4 regions of the Mesorhizobium sp. M1D.F.Ca.ET.231.01.1.1 genome follow, and region 1 is predicted to be linked to each of the others. Evidence: predicted binding sites of a transcription regulator. Region 1 holds the regulator's gene; each other region holds the start of a gene.
What was found. The regulator PhoB, encoded in region 1, activates phosphate uptake and scavenging genes when phosphate is short. The targets are predictions, from matches to a motif close to TGTCATNNANCTGTCAT.
Positions count from the first base shown of each region.

Region 2: EN874_RS05760 (acid phosphatase) is a predicted target of PhoB. The motif match lies at 2,517-2,533, and genes of this name have one in related genera.
Region 3: phnC (phosphonate ABC transporter ATP-binding protein) is a predicted target of PhoB. The motif match lies at 2,781-2,797, and genes of this name have one in related genera.
Region 4: EN874_RS06115 (RNA degradosome polyphosphate kinase) is a predicted target of PhoB. The motif match lies at 2,397-2,413, and genes of this name have one in related genera.

Region 1 covers NZ_RZOZ02000002.1:256,960-262,091, forward strand. The annotation lists gene EN874_RS07600 (winged helix-turn-helix domain-containing tetratricopeptide repeat protein) at 1-1,140, opposite strand, end outside; gene EN874_RS33645 (DUF1127 domain-containing protein) at 1,251-1,508, shown strand; gene phoB (phosphate regulon transcriptional regulator PhoB) at 1,634-2,323, opposite strand; gene phoU (phosphate signaling complex protein PhoU) at 2,342-3,046, opposite strand; gene pstB (phosphate ABC transporter ATP-binding protein PstB) at 3,067-3,870, opposite strand; gene pstA (phosphate ABC transporter permease PstA) at 3,867-4,718, opposite strand; gene pstC (phosphate ABC transporter permease subunit PstC) at 4,722-5,132, opposite strand, start outside.
Region 2 covers NZ_RZOZ02000001.1:1,151,418-1,156,549, forward strand. The annotation lists gene EN874_RS05750 (inorganic triphosphatase) at 1-624, shown strand, start outside; gene EN874_RS05755 (hypothetical protein) at 721-945, opposite strand; gene EN874_RS05760 (acid phosphatase) at 954-2,501, opposite strand; gene EN874_RS05765 (adenylate/guanylate cyclase domain-containing protein) at 2,727-4,652, opposite strand; gene EN874_RS05770 (HdeD family acid-resistance protein) at 4,895-5,132, shown strand, end outside.
Region 3 covers NZ_RZOZ02000004.1:150,995-156,126, reverse strand. The annotation lists gene phnK (phosphonate C-P lyase system protein PhnK) at 1-61, shown strand, start outside; gene phnL (phosphonate C-P lyase system protein PhnL) at 64-771, shown strand; gene EN874_RS13285 (DapH/DapD/GlmU-related protein) at 768-1,385, shown strand; gene EN874_RS13280 (hypothetical protein) at 1,410-1,922, shown strand; gene EN874_RS13275 (DUF1868 domain-containing protein) at 1,996-2,706, shown strand; gene phnC (phosphonate ABC transporter ATP-binding protein) at 2,879-3,736, shown strand; gene phnD (phosphonate ABC transporter substrate-binding protein) at 3,878-4,786, shown strand; gene phnE (phosphonate ABC transporter, permease protein PhnE) at 4,846-5,132, shown strand, end outside.
Region 4 covers NZ_RZOZ02000001.1:1,225,252-1,230,383, reverse strand. The annotation lists gene EN874_RS06130 (TIGR02117 family protein) at 60-725, shown strand; gene EN874_RS06125 (FAD-dependent monooxygenase) at 823-2,058, opposite strand; gene EN874_RS06120 (zinc-finger domain-containing protein) at 2,088-2,333, opposite strand; gene EN874_RS06115 (RNA degradosome polyphosphate kinase) at 2,574-4,769, shown strand; gene ppx (exopolyphosphatase) at 4,766-5,132, shown strand, end outside.

The sequences.
Region 1 (5,132 bases):
CACCTCAAACGAGTCCGGTTCCAGGCGCAGCGATTCCTGCTGCGCCGCCAGCGCCTCATCGAAGCGCCCCATCTCAGCCAGTGCTCGCCCCCTAGCAGTATGAGCCTCGGCCAAAGTTGGATCGATCGAGAGCGCCTTTTCGGCGGCTGATAAGCCCGGCTCTTCTGACCTTCCCCTGAAATGCAGGCCCGCCTGGCAGAGGGCGACCAAAGCCCAGGCGCGAGCGTAGTCAGGGTCGATTTCCAGCGCTCGCCGGCAAAAGCGAACAGCGATCTCCAGGTTTCTCGCTCCCTGCTGCGTCCGGTAATACCGGCTTTGGAGATAGAGCTGATAGGCCTCCGGGTCCTGCGTCGAGCGGCTCTCGATCGCTGTCTTCTCGGCTGGCAGCAGCCTAATCTTCAGCGCCGCCACGATGGCCTGCGCGATTTCGTCTTGCAGCGCAAAGATGTCTTTCAGTTCGCGGTCATAGCGCTCGCCCCAGACCTGGCTGTCCTTGCTCGCGTCGATCAGCTGCGCCGTGATCCGCACCCGCCCGCCAGCCTTGCGCACGCTGCCTTCGACGACGTAACCGACCTTCAGCCGCTGAGCCAGCTGACCTATTTCGACGGCCTTGCCCTTGAACGTGAAGGTGGTGTGGCGCGACAGCACGTTGAGCGTGGAGACCTTCGAGAGGTCGGTGATGATGTCCTCGGTGATACCGTCGCTGAAGTATTCGTGCTCGGGGTCGCCGCTCATGTTGACGAAGGGCAGAACGGCGAGGGAGGGCCCTCCGGGAATCAGGAGTGCCGGATTCACTTCCGCTCCTTCATCTTGGGGCGGGTCCTTCGCCGGGACCACTGGTCCGACGAACCGATAGCCGCGGCGCGGGAGCGTCTCGATCCAGCGCTCGCCGCCGGGTTCTTCCCCGAACACCCGGCGGAGTGCCGCGATCTGGGCAGTCAGGTTGCTTTCTTCAACGGCGAGACCGGACCATCCGGCATCCATCAGCGCAGCCTTGGAGACGGGTGCACCCGCTCGCTCCACCAGCACGCGCAGGAGCGCAACCGCTCGCTGCCCCAATGCGAGGGGCTCGGCATTTCGAAACACGATTCCCGTCTCGGTATCGAGGCGGAACGGTCCCATTCGGTGGATCATCACCATGGGCCGAAATCTACCCGACTTCGGAAACTTTTCCGAACTCTTTCAGGAGCATTTCGGGTCTTTCCGCCGGAGAAGGCAGAGACTGCATAAACATTTCCGGGAGGTTCGACATGACAACGAGTGTGAAGTCCCTGCCGCCATACGCAAGGCCGCATGCCTGGCGCCACTGGTCCTCTTCTGGTGTCGGCCGCGTTCTCGGCAAACTGGTGGGCTGGTGCCAGGATGAAGTATTCCGGATCGCCGTGATCGAGGAACTGAATAGGCTCAACGACCACTATCTCGAGGATGTGGGTATCGATCGCAGTGACATCGGTCCGATCGTCGATGCAACGGTGAAGCGCCTGCGGGAAAGCCGGAGGAAGGCTTGAGGCCAGGCGAGCCGGGCCTCATGCATATCCCCTGCATCGCCACTACTGCGGCATCGGCAACCGCCTGCTATTGAGTTCTGCCCCTGGAACATGATTTCGATCCATCGGGATGGCGGGGCTCTAGCCTAGTCTTCCCGGATCGCGTAACCCGCCCCGCGGATGGTGCGGATGACATCCGGCATGCGGCCGTTGTTGACCGCCTTGCGCAGGCGTCCGACATGTACGTCCACCGTGCGTTCGTCGATATAGATCGTCTCGCCCCAGACATTGTCGAGCAGCTGGCTGCGCGAGAACACCCGGCCGGGATGCCGCATCATGAATTCGAGCAGCCGGAACTCGGTCGGGCCGAGCCTGATCTCGCTCTTCTTGCGGTAGACGCGGTGCGATTCGCGGTCGAGCACGATGTCGCCGACCTTGAGCACGCTGGACAGCACCTCCGGTTTGGCGCGACGCAGCAGCGCCTTGACCCGGGCCATGAATTCCGGCGTCGAGAACGGCTTGACCAGGTAGTCGTCGGCGCCCGTCGAGAGGCCGCGCACGCGATCGCTTTCCTCGCCGCGCGCCGTCAGCATGATGATCGGCAGCCGTTCGGTCTCGGGCCGCATCCTGAGCCGCCGGCAAAGCTCGATGCCGGAAACCGCCGGCACCATCCAGTCGAGCACCAGAAGGTCAGGCACGTTCTCCTGCAGGCGGATCTCGGCCTCGTCGCCGCGGGTCACCACCTCGACCTGATAGCCTTCGGATTCGAGGTTGTAACGGAGCAGCACCCCCAGCGGCTCCTCATCCTCCACCACCATGATGCGTGGCGCGATCATATAGAGCTACCTTCGCTGTCAGGCCGCCGGCGCCGACATCGCCGTCTCGTCCTGTTTCGGACGGTTCGCGGGCAATTGCGTGCCGGTCAGCACATAATAGGCGTTCTCGGCGATATTGGTCACATGGTCGCCGATGCGCTCCAGATTCTTGGCGCAGAACAAAAGATGCGTGCAAGCCGTGATGTTGCGCGGGTCTTCCATCATGTAGGTCAGGAGCTCGCGGAAGACGGAGGTGTATTTGACGTCGATGCGCTCGTCGTCGTTGCGCAGCTTGGCGAGCGCCGTGGCGTCGCCCGCCGTATACTCCTCGATCACGCCCTGGACCTGGATCAGCACCAGCTGCGCCATCGAATCGATGGAGTGCGAAAGGTCGCGCGGCGCGGCGCTGACGCCGACCGAGCCGACGCGCTTGGCGATGTTCTTGGCAAGGTCCCCGATGCGCTCGAGGTCGCCGGCCATGCGGATGGCGCCGACCACGCTGCGCAGGTCGTCGGCCATCGGCTGGCGTTTGGCGATCAGCGTGATGGCGCGATCGTCGAGCTCGCGCTGCCGCGCGTCCATGATGGCATCGTCGGAGACCACACGTTGCGCCATCGCGTTGTCGGAGTTGAGCAGAGCCTTGGTCGACGCGCCGACCATCGACCCGGCAAGATCGCCCATGTCACGGATAAGCTGGCTGATCTGCCTCAGATCGTCGTCGAAGGAAGCGACCGTATGGGCCATGGTGATGTCCTCGTATGAACTCAGCCGAAGCGGCCGGTGATGTAGTCCTGGGTGCGCTTCTCGCGAGGCGACGTGAAGATCTTCTCGGTCCGGTCGAACTCGACCAGCTCGCCGAGATACATGAACGCCGTCTGCCGCGACACACGCGCCGCCTGCTGCATGTTGTGGGTGACGATCACGATCGTGTAGTCGGCCTGCAGCTCGTCGATCAGCTCCTCGATCTTGGCCGTCGACAGCGGATCGAGCGCCGATGCCGGCTCGTCGAGCAGGATGACCTCCGGCTTCACCGCCACCGTGCGGGCGATGCAGAGCCGCTGCTGCTGGCCACCCGAAAGGCTCTGGCCGCTGGCGTTGAGCTTGTCCTTGACCTCGTTCCACAGCGCCGCCCGCTTCAGCGCCGACTCGACCCGGTTGTCCATCTCGGCCTTGCTGATCTTCTCGTACAGCCTGACGCCGAAGGCGATGTTCTCGTAGATCGACATCGGGAACGGCGTCGGCTTCTGGAACACCATGCCGATCTTGGTCCTGAGCAGGTTGAGGTCCTGCGAGCGGTCGAGGATGTTCTTGCCGTCGAGCAGCACCTGGCCTTCGGCGCTCTGCTTCGGGTAGAGTTCGTAGATGCGGTTCAGCACGCGCAGCAGCGTCGACTTCCCGCAGCCCGACGGCCCGATGAAGGCGGTGACGCTGCGCTCCGGCAGCGACAGGTTGATGTCCTTCAGCGCCTTCGACTGGCCATAGTAGAAGTTGAGGTTCTTGACCTCGATCTTGGCCTTTTCGACGGCCGTCTCGGCTACGTTAAGGTCGGTGGACAACATCGGTTTCATCTGTCCTCTCTGCGTCCGGTAAGGCTGCGGGCGAAAATGCTCAGCCCGAGAACCGTCAGGGTGATTATGAGTGCGCCCGTCCAGGCCAGTTGCTGCCATTCCTCATAGGGGCTGAGCGCGAACTGGAAGATGGTCACCGGCAGGCTGGCCATCGGCGCGTTGAGATTGCTCGACCAGAACTGGTTGTTGAGCGCGGTGAACAGCAGCGGCGCCGTCTCGCCTGAAATGCGAGCGATCGCCAGCAATATGCCGGTGACGATGCCGGATAGCGCGGCACGATAGGCGACGGAGCGGATCACCACCCAGCGCGGCGCGCCGATGGCGGTGCCGGCTTCGCGCAGCGCGTTGGGCACAAGGTTGAGCATGTCCTCGGTGGTGCGCACCACGACGGGGATCACCAGGATGGACAGCGCCACCGCGCCGGCGATCGCCGAGAAATGCCCCATCGGCCGCACCATCAGCTCATAGACGAACAGGCCGACGATGATCGACGGCGCCGACAAAAGGATGTCGTTGATGAAACGCACCACCGTGGTGAGACGCGAGAAGCGCCCGTACTCGGCCATGTAGGTGCCGGCCAGCACGCCGATCGGCGTGCCGACGATGATGCCGATGATGGTCATCACGATGCTGCCGTAGATGGCGTTGAGCAGGCCGCCGGCGTCGCCGGGCGGCGGCGTCATCTCGGTAAAGACCGCCAGCGAGACGCCGGAGAGGCCCTTGTAGATCAGCGCGCCGAGGATCAGCGCCAGCCAGGCAAGACCGATGCCCGCGGCGATGACGCACAGCGCCATCATCACGGCGTTCTTGCGCTTGCGGCTCTGGTGGAGCGATGCGGCTGTCGACATCGGTCAGGCTCCCGTGCGGCTATCGATGCGCAACAGCATGTAGCGTGCGAGCGCGAGGATGATGAAGGTGATGATGAACAGGATCAGGCCGAGCGAGACCAGCGAGGACGTATACAGCTCGCCGTCGGCCTCGGTGAATTCGTTGGCGATGGTCGCCGAGATCGTCGTGCCCGGCGCAAACAGCGAGGCGCTGATGCGGTGCGCGTTGCCGATGACGAAGGTGACGGCCATCGTCTCGCCAAGCGCGCGGCCGAGGCCGAGCATGACGCCGCCCATGATGCCGACGCGGGTGTAGGGAATGGTCACGCGCCGGGTCACTTCCCAGGTCGTGCAGCCGATGCCGTAGGCTGATTCCTTCAGCACCGCCGGCACCGTATCGAACACGTCCTTGGTGATCGAGGTGATAAAGGGCAG
Region 2 (5,132 bases), on a different contig from region 1:
AAATGGCTCGCCTCGGAGCTTGGCGAGGCACGCAATATCGACGTGATGATCGGTCGCGCTTCGAGCGAGGCTCTTTCGAGCCGTCTTCAAAACGCGCGCGACGACGCCTACGCGGCGGTCGAAGCATCGCTCTCCTCGGTGCGCGCTCGCTCCTTGATGATCGATGCCACCGAGTGGATTTCCATCGGGGACTGGCGAACCCAATCGGACAAAAAGTTGCACGAGCAGTCGTCGAGGAATTTGGCCTCGGGTGTATTTGACAAATTCTGGAAAAAGGTGGCGAAGGGCGGCAAAGATCTCATCGATGCCGATGACGAGACCCGCCATAAAGTGCGCATCGCCGCAAAGAAACTGCGCTACGCGGCGGAGTTCTTCGAGCCGCTTTATGAGGGCAAGGCGGAAGCCAAACGGCACCAACGGTTCATCAAGGCGATGAAGGACCTGCAGGATAATCTGGGCAACCTCAACGATATCGCCACCGCGCCCGATATGTTGGCAGCGCTGGAGCTTTCGGACGTGGCGGGTGCGAAGGATCTTTTCAGCGCCGAGGACAAGTCCCAGCTTCTCAAGGACGCCGCCGAAGCACACGACGCCTTTGTCAATACCAGGCGCTTCTGGCGTTGAGCGGCATGCTGAGGGGCGACGACGGTCCGGCATCGGAAGACAGACGTCCGTTCCGGATCAAGAGCGGTCGTCTCGTAGGCGGATCGCTCGCGCGGATCATGTGCCGCGCGGCGCCGGCGGGTCCAGAAGCTTCGCCACAGCCTTGGCGCCCTTGCCCGTAACACGGACCGATCCGTCGTCACCCACCTCCATCATGGCACCGTTGGAGAAGCTGAGGGACCAGCCGTCGCCCGTGGCGCTGCGGCGGCGGTCGGTGAGTTCGATGCCGGCGGCGGTGACCAGGGCGACGATCCTGTCGACGTCCATCTTCGTCTTCCGCATACGCGCCCTCAATTCAGGTCGAGCCCGCCGGTAAGATCGCCGAGCGGCGGCTCGCCATGCGCGGCGACGGCCTTGTCGCGCACCACGATGCCATGCAGCACCGGCAGCTCGAAGCGCTCGGTGATGAAGCGCAGGATCGACGTCGTGTCATAGGGCGTCTGATCGACATAGCCGTGCTTTGCGAAAGGCGAAACAATGATCGCCGGAATGCGCGTGCCCGGTCCCCAGCGGTCGCCCTTGGGCGGAGCGACATGATCCCAGATGCCGCCGTTCTCGTCATAGGTGACGACCACCAGCATATGCGGCCATTGCGGGCTTTTCTCCAGATGGGCGACGACATCGGCTATATGGCGGTCGCCGGCCTGGATGTCGGCATAGCCGGAATGCTCGTTGAGATTGCCCTGCGGCTTGTAGAAGGAGACCTGCGGCAGGGCGCCATCGTCGATGGCCTGGATGAAGCTCACGCCGCCCAGACCGGCGTCGCGCAGATGCTCGCGCCTGGCCTCGCTGCCCGGAGCATAGTTGGCGTAGTAGTTGAACGGCTGGTGATGATACTGGAAATTCGGGGTCGGCGTGTGATTGCCGTGGTCGAGCGTGTATTGCCAGGCGCCCGAATACCACGCCCAGGTGACATGCTTGAGACTGAGCATGTCGCCGATGGTCGGCTCCGTCTGCGGCGGCAATGTCGTCGGCTTGGCCGGATCCGCCAGGTGCGGATCGCCGCCGGGCGTCGGATCGTTGCCGCTCGGCTGGTAAGGCGGCTGCATCGTGTTCACGGCGTAGAAATCCGGCGTCAGATTGCCGTCGGAGACGAATTTCGGGATGCCGTCGCGCGCCGATTTCGGTGAATTGTCCGCTATCTTCAGCGCCCTGCCACTGTCGTCCGTCACCGAAATCGACGGTTTGGCCGGATTCTTGTCGGCATCCGCGTAGTAAGGCGCGCAGGCGCAGATCAGCCATTGGTGGTTGAAAAACGAGCCGCCGAAGCCGCCCATGAAGAAATGGTCGGCCAGCACGTATTTCTGCGCGACCGCCCACATGTCGGTCTTGGAGGCGTCCCAGTTGCTCATCGGCATGGCGCCTGAATCGGCCCAGGCGACGAACATGTCGTTCCTGCCGCCGTTGATCTGCATCTGGTTCTGGTAGTAGCGGTGCCAGAGATCGTGGGTGACGACGCTCAACGGAACGTTGAAACCTTTCTCGTCATTGACGGTGAACGGCTCGTTCGGAAGGTGCTCGGTCATCGCCTGCGTCACCGGCGGCGTGACGCCCTTGGCGGTCAGTCCGTCCCAGACTGGCGGCAGCTCGGACAGCACCGATCCGTCACGGTCACGCTGCTCAAGGCTTTCCTTGCTCGCCTTGTCGATGCCCTCGGCACCGGGAAAATGACCATAGAGATTATCGAAGGCGCGGTTCTCCGCGAAGATGACGACCACCGTTTCGATCTTGGCGATGCCGTCCGGCGGATCGCCGGGCTGAGCCGCGAAAGCGCAAGCCGAGGCGGCGCACAGAGCGAGAGCCGAGGAAAACAGGGCGAGCCCACAGGATCGCTTCATCGCCATACCTCCCTGGTGCAAATGGGATGACACCAGCTTCGCGGCATATTGGCAATAGCTGCCGCGTTGGACGGGCAACGCCATCGGCGGTGGCTTTCGCCAATCAGGGGGCGCCACGATCGCGGGAGTTGGCACGCAATCGTGTCTATCCCCGCATAAAGTGACAGACGGTTGCATCACTTGCCGAGCCGGCTTCCACGGCGGCCCGCCAATTGCGGGGCTGTTCTATGGCTGGCCGAGAGGCTGCGCCTCGCCCGCCTCGCATTCCGGCAGTCGCACAGGTTTGGCGAGTTTCGCCAGCGCCTCGGGCTTGGCGCAAGCCGGAAAGCCGGCGAGCGGCATTGTTTCAATAAACCGACTGCGCTCTTTAGCGCTCAAGCCGACTTGATTAATCATGCTCTCGACGGTCAGGTCGGGGTACTGCGTGAGAGTGTCCCTAACCGCAGCATTCGCCTCATCCATTCGACCCAGAGCCGCAAGGGTGCTGCCAAACACCACCCACCTCCACTGGTCGTAGTTGTTAGGTGTCATGCGCACCAGCATCTTCAACGCGTCCTCATACCGGCCGGCCATAAAATAGGCAGGGCCGAAGAAGTTGGACGTCCACATCGGATAGTTCGGGTCGAGCCGCATCACCTGGTCGACCATCTGAGCGCCGCGTTCGGGTTCACCGAAGCGTGCCGCATAGCCGGTATAGAATGTCAGGATTTCGGACGAACCGGGAGCAAGACGAAGCGCCGTATCCAGTTCAACCTTGGCGCGGGCGTTGTCGCCCTTGTGGCTGAGGCTCATCCCAAACACGGCGTGTGCCTCAGCGTCACTTGGATCGAGCCGCACCGCGCGTTCGGCCACATCGGCAGCCGCCTTGATCTCGCTCTCGGGATTGATGCCGAAGCCAGCCAATATGCCATGAGCATGGTAAAGTTCTACCCAGGCGCGAGCCAGTCCGGGGTCCAGCTCAACGGCACGGTTGAGAAGCGCGATTGCCTCCTCCTCATCCGCTATGGTGATCTCTTCAATCTTCTCGGTCCCGAGCAGATAATAGTCGTAAGCATTTAGGTTTTCAGGTCGTTTGCGTTTGGCCGCGGCCCGCCCGGCCGTCTGAATCAACCCTACGCCGCCGCCCAGCCGGTTGGAGACTTGCTCTGCGATCTCGGTCTGGACGGCGAAAACGTCCTCAGCGGGCCGGTCCCAACGATCCGACCAAAGGTGGTTGCCGGTTAGTGCATCGATCAACTGTGCGGTGACCCGCACCCGCCCATCTTGCCGCTGGATGGAGCCTTCCAGTACGAAGCCGACATGGAGCGCACTCGCGACCTGGCGGGCATCCACCGGCTTGCCCTTGTAAACTTCCGTCGAATTCCTGGCCACGACGTCAAGTTCGGGAAACCGCGCGAGGTCGGTGATGATATCCTCAGTCAGGCCATCGGCCAGACGCCCGCTGGCCCCGTCGCCATAATTATTGAAAGGCAGCACCGCGACCGACGGCTTGGCCCCCAGTGACGCGGGCTGAAAGAACCACCAGGTCCCCCCACCCGCCAAAGCCAGCACCACGATCGCCGCCGCAGCCGTCCTGGTCCAGTGCGGCATCGCCTGGCGTAAGGTCCGGCGCAGCCGCTTGCCATCGAGCCTTACCCGGTACATCCGCACGGGGCGGTTGATATTCTTGACGTGCTGCTCGCCGACGAAATCGAGTGGCCAATCAAGCTTGCCCTGCAAATGGTCGTAGGCCGTACCTGACACCATCACCCCGCCCGGCTCGGCAAGCTGCTCTATGCGAGCGGCGATATTGACGCCGTCGCCATACACATCGCCATCCACCAGCGCCACATCGCCAAGATTTATCCCGATGCGGAACACAATCCGCTCTTGCTCCGGCAGTCCACCATTGCGAACGGCCACAGCTTCTTGAATTTCGGCTGCGCAGATCACTGCATCGACCACGCTGTCGAAGACGACAAGTGCGCCATCTCCCAACAGCTTGACAATTCGACCCTGATGCAGAGCGATCGCCGTATCGGTTACGTCGGCCCGGATAGCTCTCAGGCGCCCGATGGTGCCAGCTTCGTCAATCTCGGTCGCCTTTGAATAGCCGACCATATCCAACGCAAGGATCGCCAGAAGTTTCCGGTTCAATGGAGGGACGATCATCATCCTGCCCCGGACCCAAACTGGCCAAAATGGTACACCTAACCCAGCACGCTGACGAGAGGCCCGCCCCGCCAGGCCAGGATGTCGTCCATTGGCCGGCGATCGGAAAGGCCGCTTCCACACTGCGCTGGACGAGCCTGCGGCTGCCAAGCGCGCTTTGTCCTGCTCGCTGGACGCGCAATGCCATCGGGATTACCCTCACTGCGACATGACGCGCGGCGAATTCTGGAGGAGATGCAGCCATGACCCTGCAAGGCGATGCCCTGAAAGACGCAATCGGCCGGACACGGGACAAATGGGGATGGTTCGTGGCGCTCGGCGTGCTGCTGCTGATCTTCGGCGGCATCGCCTTCGGCAACCTGTTCATCGCCACGGTCGCCTCGGTCTATGTCGTCGGCTGGCTGATGCTGATGGCCGGTGCCATCGAGATCATCCACGCCTTCGGCGTCAAGACCTGGGGGCGCTTCTTCTACTGGTTGC
Region 3 (5,132 bases), on a different contig from region 1:
CCTCGACGACCCGCGGGCGCCTTACACTCAGTTGCTTGTTTCTTCCATCCTGCAGGTGTGATCATGGCTACTCCGCTTGTCGTTTCCGAGGTCGCGAAAAGCTTCACCATGCATCTGCGCGACGGTGTCACGCTGCCGGTGGTGACGGGCGTCTCCTTCTCGATCCGCTCCGGCGAATGCGCGGTGCTCGGCGGCCCGTCCGGCGCGGGAAAAAGCTCGATCCTCAAAATGCTCTACGGCAATTACGCCGTCGACGCGGGGCAGATCATCGTCCAGCATGGTGGCGGGTTGATCGACCTCGCCTCCGCCAGCCCGCGCACCGTGCTCTCCGTGCGCCGCCATACCATCGGTTATGTTAGCCAGTTCCTGCGCACCGTGCCGCGCGTCTCCGCGCTCGACGTGGTCGCCGAGCCACTTGTCGAGCGCGGCGAGGACAGAGAGGCGGCGCGGGCGAAGGCGCGTTCGCTATTGGCTAAGCTCAACCTGCCGGAAAAGCTCTGGACCCTGCCGCCCGCGACCTTCTCCGGCGGCGAGCAGCAGCGCGTCAACATCGCCCGCGGCTTCATCACCGAACATCCGATCCTTTTGCTCGACGAGCCCACCGCTTCGCTCGACGCCAGGAACCGCGATGTCGTGGTCGAGCTTATCGCCGCCAAGAAGGCGGCAGGCGTTGCGCTCCTCGGCATCTTCCACGACCAGGATGTGCGAGACGGGGTGGCCGACCGCGTCATCGACGTCACCGCCTTCGCTGCAGGCAGGATCGCCGCATGACGAGGAAGCTTTCCGAGGCGCCGCTGGTGCACGAAACGGCCGAGGTCGAAAACTCCAAGCTCGGCCGCTGGACCGAGATTGCCGAGCGCAGCCGCGTCTCGGAAAGCGAGCTTGGCGACTATTCCTACATGATGCAGGACTGCGCCGTCTGGTGCGCGACCATTCGAAAATTCTCCAACATCGCGGCAAGCGTGCGCATCAACGCCACCAATCATCCGACCTGGCGGCCGACGCTGCACCACTTCACCTACCGCGCCTCCGACTATTGGGACGACGCCGAGCATGAGAGCGAGTTCTTCGCCCAGCGTCGCGCCAAACGCGTCACCATCGGCCACGACACCTGGCTCGGCCATGGCTCGACCATCCTGCCGGGCGTGACCGTCGGCGACGGCGCGGCGGTCGGCGCGGGCGCAGTAGTATCCAAGGATGTTGCGCCCTACACCATCGTCGCCGGCGTGCCGGCAAAACCGATCCGCGAGCGCTTCGACCGCCGCACCGCCGAGCGCTACCAGGCGCTCGCCTGGTGGGACTGGGACCATGCCCGGCTGCGGGCAGCACTCGACGATTTTCGCGAACTCTCGGCTGAGGCTTTCCTGGAGAAACACAGCGGTTAATGATTGGCGCCGGCTCCCATCTGCGTGGCCGAACAGCAATGGCGCCGCCTCCGCATTTTGCCTACTATTCTTGCCGCCTTGAAAGCTGTGGAGGCCGGAATGCTGAAACGATGGATTAGCCTTTGCCTGCTTGGGTCGGTGACTTTTTTGCCTCGGCACGCTCTTGCCGAGCAGCCAAAGAGCGACCCTCGCGGTGCTGTCCTTTGCGCCTGGATGATTTATACCGAGATCGAAGCCGTCGGAGAGACCTGCTCTCCCGAGCAGGACCGTGACTTCCTTGTCTTTGTTCAGTCCCAGATCGACCGCATTAAAGCGTTCATCGTGCGGAACTCGGACACCACGCCGTCGGCTCTGGAAGACCAGCAGCGTCAAGTCCGCGAGATAGCCGCAAAGCGCCGCAGCGCCTCGTGCCAGCCGGGGGGCGACGGCATGCAGCTCTACAATTCAATAAGGTCGCTCGATCGCAGGCAGATCATTGCCGAGATGGATAAGCTCCTTGAAGTCGATCGCGAACCTTTGGCGAACCCCTGCCTTTGACGCCTGTCCGCTACAGTTTTCACACCCCTGACACAGGACTCGGACACGAGGCCATCTCCCCAAGGAGATTGCCATGCTCGCAACAGTCGGACCTTCGCTCGCCGCCTTCTTCGAAGGCAGCAATCCGGCGGCGCCGGCGCATCTCGGCACGCGCTACGACACATCGGGCAACTTCCTCCTCGAGCCCGGCAACACGGTCGTCAGCCACCTCGTCCAGGACTCTCCTTCCGAAGCCGCAATCATCGAGGTGCGCGAGCGCATGCGCGCCATGCCCGACGCCGATCGCCTGGCCTTCACGCCGGTCTCCAGCCTGCACATGACCCTGTTCCAGGGCATCATCGAATACCGGCGCCGCCTTCCTTACTGGCCGGCCGACATACCGCTCGACACCAGCATCGACGATATGACGCGTCTCTATCTAGAGCGGCTGCAGGGCTTTCAGCCTTGCCCGCCTTTCCGCGTCAAGACCATCGGCGTCACGCCGAACGGCCTCACGGTCGCCGGTGCTTCCGACGAGGACGAACGCACCCTGCGTCTGTGGCGCGACGCGCTGACCGTCCCGTTCGGCTATCGTCACCCCGACCACGACACCTATGTTTTCCACATCACTTTTGCCTACCAGATCCGCCGCCTCGCCGACGAGCGGGCGTCCGCCTGGCAGGATCTGTTCGACGATTGCCTGTCGTTTCTCGAACGCGAGGCTCCGGTGATCGAGTTCAGGCCGCCGGCCTTTTGCAGCTTCAAGGATATGAAGCATTTCGAGGAATTGCTGGTCCTCGGCTGACCCCATGGACTTCGCCCAAAACTGCGCAGCGGTTTTGGGACGACGACATGCATAAACAAGAATGGCCTGTGGGACGTAACAAAACTGACATCAATCCGACACCCCAGCTTCATCGGGCTGCGCTAGCGAAGGTTAACGGACCTTCAAAACCGCGACGTACCGGAGCCCTGCCATGTCAGCACTATCGGCCACGCTGGAAATCCGCGGCGTAACCCGACGATTTGGCAAGAACACCGCTGTCAGCGACATCAACATCTCGATCCCGCAGGGGCAGATGGTCGGCATCATCGGCCGCTCCGGCGCCGGTAAGTCGACGTTGCTGCGTATGATCAACCGTCTTATCGATCCCAGCCAGGGGTCGATTTTTTTTGACGGCGCCGAGGTTTCCAGACTGCAAGGCTCGCCGCTGCGCCGCTGGCAGCGCGACTGCGCCATGATCTTCCAACAGTTCAACCTTGTGCCGCGCCTCGACGTGCTGACCAACGTCCTGCTTGGCCGCCTCAATCATCGCTCCACGCTTTCCAATCTGCTCGGCATGTTCTCGCGCGCCGAATGCGCCGAGGCGGTGGCCGCGCTCGAGCGCCTCGACATCGCCCGCACCGCGCTGCAGCCGGCCGGCACGCTGTCCGGCGGCCAGCAGCAGCGCGTGGCGATCGCGCGCGCCATGATGCAGCAGCCGAAGGTACTGCTGGCCGACGAGCCGATCGCCTCGCTCGACCCGCTCAACGCCAAGGTGGTGATGGACTCGCTGCGCGACATCAATCTGCGCGAAGGCATCACCGTCGTCACCAACCTGCACACGCTGGACACCGCCCGCGCCTATTGCAACCGCATCATCGGCATGGCCGCCGGCAAGGTCGTGTTCGACGGCGCGCCCGAGGATCTCGACCGCGACGCCGTACGCACGGTCTATGGCGCCGACGCCAACGGCTTCGATATCTCCGAGGCCATCACGTCGACCAGCGTGAGCATCAAGCCGAAGATCACCGCATCCGCCGGACCGCTCGAACCGGCCTTCCCTGGCTACTGAGTCCACCCCGGGGCCGAAATGGTTCCGGGCAAATCGTGGATTTCGACAAGAGCAACCCGGATCGCCCGCCCGCGTCAAAGGCTGAATTCAAGAATTCGGACGCTGCCGGCGCGAAGCCGGCAAAACAGGAGAGAGGTCAAAATGTTCAGGAAAATGGTTTTCAGTGCCGTATCGATACTGGCCATGGCGGCAAGCGCTGCCCACGCCGCAGACGTCAAGGAGTTCCGCGTCGGCATCCTCGGCGGCGAGAACGAAACCGACCGCCTGCGCAACTACCAGTGCCTTGCCGACCAACTGAAGGCCGAATTCGGCTTCGAGAAGGTGTCGCTGTTCCCGGCCGCCGACTATGACGGCGTCATCCAGGGCCTGCTCGGTGGCACGCTCGACTTCGCCGAGCTCGGCGCGTCCGGCTACGCCAGCGTCTACCTCAAGGACCCGAAGGCCGTCACCCCGATCCTCACCACCAAGCAGACCGACGGCTCGACCGGCTACTATTCGATCGGCCTGGCGCTGAAGACCTCCGGCATCACCGACATCAAGTCGGCCAAGGGCAAGAAGCTCGGCTATGCCGACCCGGATTCGACCTCGGGCTACCTGATCCCGCTGACCCAGATTCCGAAGGACACCGGCGCCTCCAACGAGACCTACTTCGCCTCGACGCAGTTCAACGGCGGCCATGAGAACAACGTGCTTGCCGTCCGCGACGGCAAGGTCGACGTGGCGGTGGACGATTCCTCCGGCATCGGCGACTTCAAGAACGGCTACACCTCCGGCACCTTCCATAAGGAAGTCGCCAAGGACGCCGTCGACCCGAACGACTTCGTCGAAGTGTGGCGCTCGGGCCTGATCCCGAACGGTCCGCTGGTCGTGCGCACCGCGCTCGGCGCTGAGATGACCGCCAAGCTCACCGATTTCTTCACCGCCCTGCCGGTCAAGGACAAGGCCTGCTTCGAGGGCGTCGAGGGCGGCGATTTCACCGGCTACGTGCCGGTGAAGCCGGACTTCTACAGCGTCATCGTCGAAGCCCGCAAAGCCGCGATCGGCGGCTGACGGCATCAGGAAAAAGGGGCGGCGACTCCAAAGCGCCGCCCTTTTTGCATGCTCCGATCATGACAGCCTCAGCGACAATCCATTCCGATGCGACAAGGCAACAGGCCGACGCCTGGCGGCGTCAGACATCGCTGCGCCGCTTCTACACGGCGTTCGGGGTCGGTCTGCTGCTGGTTGCCATGCTTGCGACCATGTGGTTCGCCGACGAGGCCAATGCCGGCCACTTCTTCGACCGCCTGCCGCATATTCTCGATTTCCTGAGCTGGCTGATCCCGAAGGACTGGAACGACGTCTGGCGGGCGCTGTTCGACATCGCCTCGCCGCACGACAAGGGCACGCAGGAATT
Region 4 (5,132 bases), on a different contig from region 1:
GGCTTTTCTGTTGTTCGGGGCGATCGACTGGCTCGATTGAACGAGGGCGCCGCATCTTGATGAGAAAGCTCCAGCGTTTCCCGGCCATGCTGGGCGTCGCGGCGGTGCTTGCCGCGATGCTCGGCACGCTGGTGCCGCGTCCGCTCTGGCCGGCGGCTGCCGCGGGTGAGGGCACCCGTCACATACTGGTGCTGAGTAACCCGATCCACACCGACATCGCGATACCGGTCGACGACGGCGTGCGCCGGCGCTTCCATTTCCTCGCCGATGCCGGCCTGCCGGTCGATGCACCGGAGGCGCGCTACGTCGTCTTCGGCTGGGGCGGTCGCGCCTTCTATCTGGAGACGCCGACCTGGTCGGATTTGAAGGCCGCGCCTGTCTTCAAGGCGCTGACGCTCGATGCCTCGGTGATGCATGTCGATGTCGCCGGTGCGATTGCCGAGCCGCACCCGGACGTCGCCGGTTTCGACGTCGACGAGCAGCATTTCTTCGCACTTCTAGACTATATCGCCGCGAGCTTCCGACAGGGCTCGAACGGGCCGATGCTCATCGACAATGCCGGCTATTCCAGCTTCGACCGCTTCTACGAAGCCAAGGGCCATTTCAACGCGCTAGTCGGCTGCAACACCTGGACGGCGGCCGGCTTGCGCGTTGCCGGCCTGCGCACCGGCTGGTGGAACCCGCTGCCGGTGTCGCTGGGGTGGTCGTTGGAGTTGCATAATTGAGAGCTGGCGGCCAGGACGGGAAAACGGCGAGCGCCTCGTTCCTTCGCGCCCCCCTTTGTCCCGCCAGCCTATCCAACTTTCTCGCCCGTCAGACGTCCTACCGTCTCACAACCTTGCTCTCCTCCCACCCATACAGCCAGTCCAGATCCGCCGCGAGCTTCTCCGCCGGCCGCGTCGCCAGCACCAGGTTGCGCGCGATGGCCACCGGACCCCAGGCATGCCACGCCAGCCGGTTGAGCGCGCCGCGCCTGAGCACCGCTTCGACGCGCGGTCGCCTCAGGTTTTCCCAGACGGTGAGGCTTTGCTTCACATCGCCGGGGAAGTCGGCGACCAGATTGGCGAGCATCGAGGCGTCTTCAATTCCCATCGCCGCGCCTTGAGCCGCGAACGGCGTCATGGCATGCGCGGCGTCGCCGATCAGCGCGATTCCCTCCGGCATCGTCCAGCGTCGCTGTTCGACGGTGTGGATCGGAAACGCCGTCCATGGCCCGGCCAAGGCGACAAGCCTCGCCAGTTCGGGCGACGTGCCGCGCATGGCTTTCGCGAGAATTGCGGGATCGGCATGGCCGGACCAGCCTTCGGCGATGCGTTCGCCCTTGGTGAAGGCGGCGAGGTTGAAGGCGCTGCCCTTGCTCACCGCATAGGCGACCATATGGAAGCCGGGATGGAGGAATGTGGTGACGCAGGCGGCGGCGCCGATCGCCGCAAAGGTCTGTCCGGCGGCGCTTTCGGCCGCCACCGTGGCGCGCCAGGCCAACTCGCCGGAGAACCGGCTTCTCGTGAAAGCGGGATCCTTGCCGGCAAGCTGTGACCTGACCGACGACCATACGCCGTCGGCGCCCACCAAAAGGCCTGTGGCAACCTCCGCGCCGCCGCCGTCTCCTTGCGCCGTGACGACGATATTTTGCGGTGCCACCGCGATGCCTGTAACCCGCGCGCCGGTGACAAGCTGGATCTCGGGACGCTCCGCGATCCGCGCCGTCAGGGCCGCTTGCAGGTCGGCGCGATGCGCCACCAGATAGGGCGCGCCCCAACGCCGTTCGCCGGCCTGACCCAGCGGCACGCGCGCCAGCTCGCGCAAGGTTGCGGCGTCCTTCAGCACCACCGCTTCCGGCCTGACCGCGCTCAGCCGCAACCGGTCGAGCGCGCCAAGCCGGCGCAGGATGCGCGTCGCGTTGGGAGAAAGCTGGAGCCCGGCGCCCGCCGCTTCGAGTTGCCTGGCCTGTTCCAGGACCGTGACGGCATGGCCGAGCTCGGCAAAGGCCAATGCCGCGGTCAGCCCGGCGATGCCGGCCCCGGCGATGACGACCTGCCGGGACCGCGCCTCATTCATGGTCTAGCAGTCAACCAGGCGAAGCGGGATCAGGCGGCCTGGTCGATAAAGAGGCAGCCGGCAGGCTCGGTTTCCGTCGCCTTCAGCTTGGCCGAATAGCGGTAGAGCGTCGAGCAATAGGGGCAGACCTTCTCGTTGTCGTCGCCCATGTCGAGGAACACATGCGGATGATCGAAGGGCGGATTGGCGCCGGTGCACATGAATTCCTTCACGCCGATATCGATCGCCGGATGGCCCGCGTCGTTCTGGAAATGGGGAATGGTACCGCCTGCCATCGTCGTCTCCTTCAGTTCGGCCCGTTTGCATCTGGATCATAACCGGGCAGTTTGCAAGATCGATGAAATGAAACTGTCGCAAAAGGCTGGCAGAGGATAAGTTGAGCCGGTTAAACGCATGACCTTGGGAATCGGAGCGATTCCGTGACCGATCATGCGTCACAAAAGCGTGTTAGAGCGTCGATCATGCGCGCCCTGCGGTGTATGGCGCTCAAAGAGAAAGGTTGCGGACGAGGAACCATGAGCGAACTGAGGCCGGTGCAGAGCGAGTTCATCAGCGTCGAGGCGGCGAGCCCCGAGGGCGGCAATCCCGACCGTTTCGTCAATCGCGAATTCTCCTGGCTGCAGTTCAACCGTCGGGTGCTGGAGGAATCGCTGAACGAGCACCATCCGCTGCTCGAGCGTGTCCGCTTCCTGTCTATTTCGGCCGCCAATCTCGACGAGTTCTTCATGGTCCGCGTCGCCGGCCTCGCCGGCCAGGTCCGCGAGGGCATCGCGCTGAAGAGCCCGGACGGCCGCACGCCCGAGCAGCAGCTCGAGCAGTTGCTGCGCGAGGTCGAGCGCCTGCAGGAGGACCAGCAGAAGAGCCTGTCGACGCTGATGGAGCTGCTCAACAAGGAAGGCATCGAAAGCATCACCCGCGATGGCCTGACCAAGGACGAGAAGGCTTGGCTGGAGGAGCATTTCCAGGAGCAGGTTTTCCCGGTGCTGACGCCGCTGTCGATCGATCCGGCGCACCCGTTCCCGTTCATCCCCAATCTCGGTTTCTCGATGGCGCTGCAACTGCGCCACCGCAAGAACGGCGAGGAGATGAGCGCGCTGCTGCGCCTGCCGGTGGCGCTGCGGCGCTTCATCCGACTGCCCGACCGCAAGCATCTTGTGCGCTTCATCCCGCTGGAGGAAGCGGTCGGCCTCTATATCGGCAAGCTTTTCCCGGGATACGAGGTCAAGGGCTCGGGCACGTTCCGCATCATCCGCGACAGCGATATCGAGGTGGAAGAAGAGTCGGAAGACCTCGTGCGCCTGTTCGAGACGGCGCTGAAGCGCCGCCGCCGCGGCTCCGTCATCCGCATCGAATTCGACACGCTGATGCCCGCCGAGCTGCGCGACTTCGTTGCCGGCGAGCTCGGCGTCTCGTCGAGCCGCATCAGCGTGCTCACCGGCCCGCTGGCGCTCAACCAGATTTCCGAGATCGTCGCCATCCCGCGCGACGACCTCAAATTCACGCCCTACAATCCGCGCTTTCCCGAGCGCATCCGCGAGCATGGCGGCGACTGCCTGGCCGCCATCCGCGAGAAGGACATCATCGTCCACCACCCCTACGAATCTTTCGACGTGGTGGTGCAGTTCCTGCGCCAGGCGGCGGCCGATCCGGAAGTCGTCGCCATCAAGCAGACGCTCTACCGCACCTCGAACGACAGCCCGATCGTGCGTGCTCTGATCGACGCGGCCGAGGCCGGCAAGTCGGTCACCGCGCTTGTCGAGCTCAAGGCGCGTTTCGACGAAGAGGCCAATATCCGCTGGGCGCGCGACCTCGAGCGCGCCGGCGTCCAGGTCGTGTTCGGCTTCCTGGAATTGAAGACCCACGCCAAGATGTCGCTGGTGGTGCGCCGCGAGGACGGCAGGCTGCGCAACTACGTGCATCTCGGCACCGGCAACTACCATCCGGTCACCGCGCGCATCTACACCGACCTGTCCTTCTTCACCACCGACCCGACGATCGCGCGCGACGTCGCGCAGGTCTTCAACTTCATCACCGGCTATGCCGAACCGGCCGAGGAGATGCGGCTTGCCGTGTCGCCCTTTACCTTGCGCAACCGCATCCTGAAGCACGTCGGCGAAGAGATCGTCCATGCGCGCGAGGGCCGGCCGGCCCGCATCTGGATGAAGATGAACGCGCTGGTCGACCCGACTATCATCGACGCGCTCTATGACGCCAGCCGTGCCGGCGTCGAGGTCGATCTCGTCGTGCGCGGCATCTGTTGCCTGAGGCCGCAGGTGCCGGGTCTGTCCGAGAACATCAGGGTGAAGTCGATCGTCGGTCGCTTCCTCGAGCACAGCCGTATCTTCTGTTTCGGCAACGGCCACGGGCTGCCGTCCGACGAGGCGATCGTCTATATCTCGTCCGCCGACTTGATGCCGCGCAATCTCGACCGCCGTGTCGAGACGCTGGTGCCGATCACCACTCCAACTGTGCATGAACAGGTGCTTGGCCAGATCATGCTCGGCAACGTCATGGACAACCAGCAAAGTTTCGACGTATTGGCTGACGGCACCTCCCGGCGCGTCGCGCTGGATGAGGGCGAGGAACCGTTCAACGCGCAGGAATATTTCATGACCAATCCGAGCCTTTCCGGACGGGGTGACGCGCTGAAATCGCATGCGCCAAGGCGCATTGCCCAGTTCAAGCGCCGCAAGAAGAACGGCGCCGCGTGATTTCAATTTCCCAGGGCCGGCTCCAGGACCGGCGGCCGCTGTCGATCATCGACATCGGATCGAACTCGATCCGCCTCGTCGTCTATGAGGGCCTGGCGCGCTCGCCGACGCTTTTGTTCAACGAGAAGATGTTGGCCGGCCTCGGCCGCGGCATCGTTTCGACAGGCAAGCTCGATCCCGAGGCGGTGACGCGCTCGATGGAGGAGTTCCGCCGTTTCCGCGCGCTTTCGGATCAAGCCGGCGCCGAGCATATGTATGTGCTGGCAACCGCGGCCGCCCGCGAGGCGGTCAACGGCCCGGATTTCATTCACCGCGCCGAGGATGTGCTGAAGACCGAGATCCGGGTGCTCTCCGGCCGGCAGG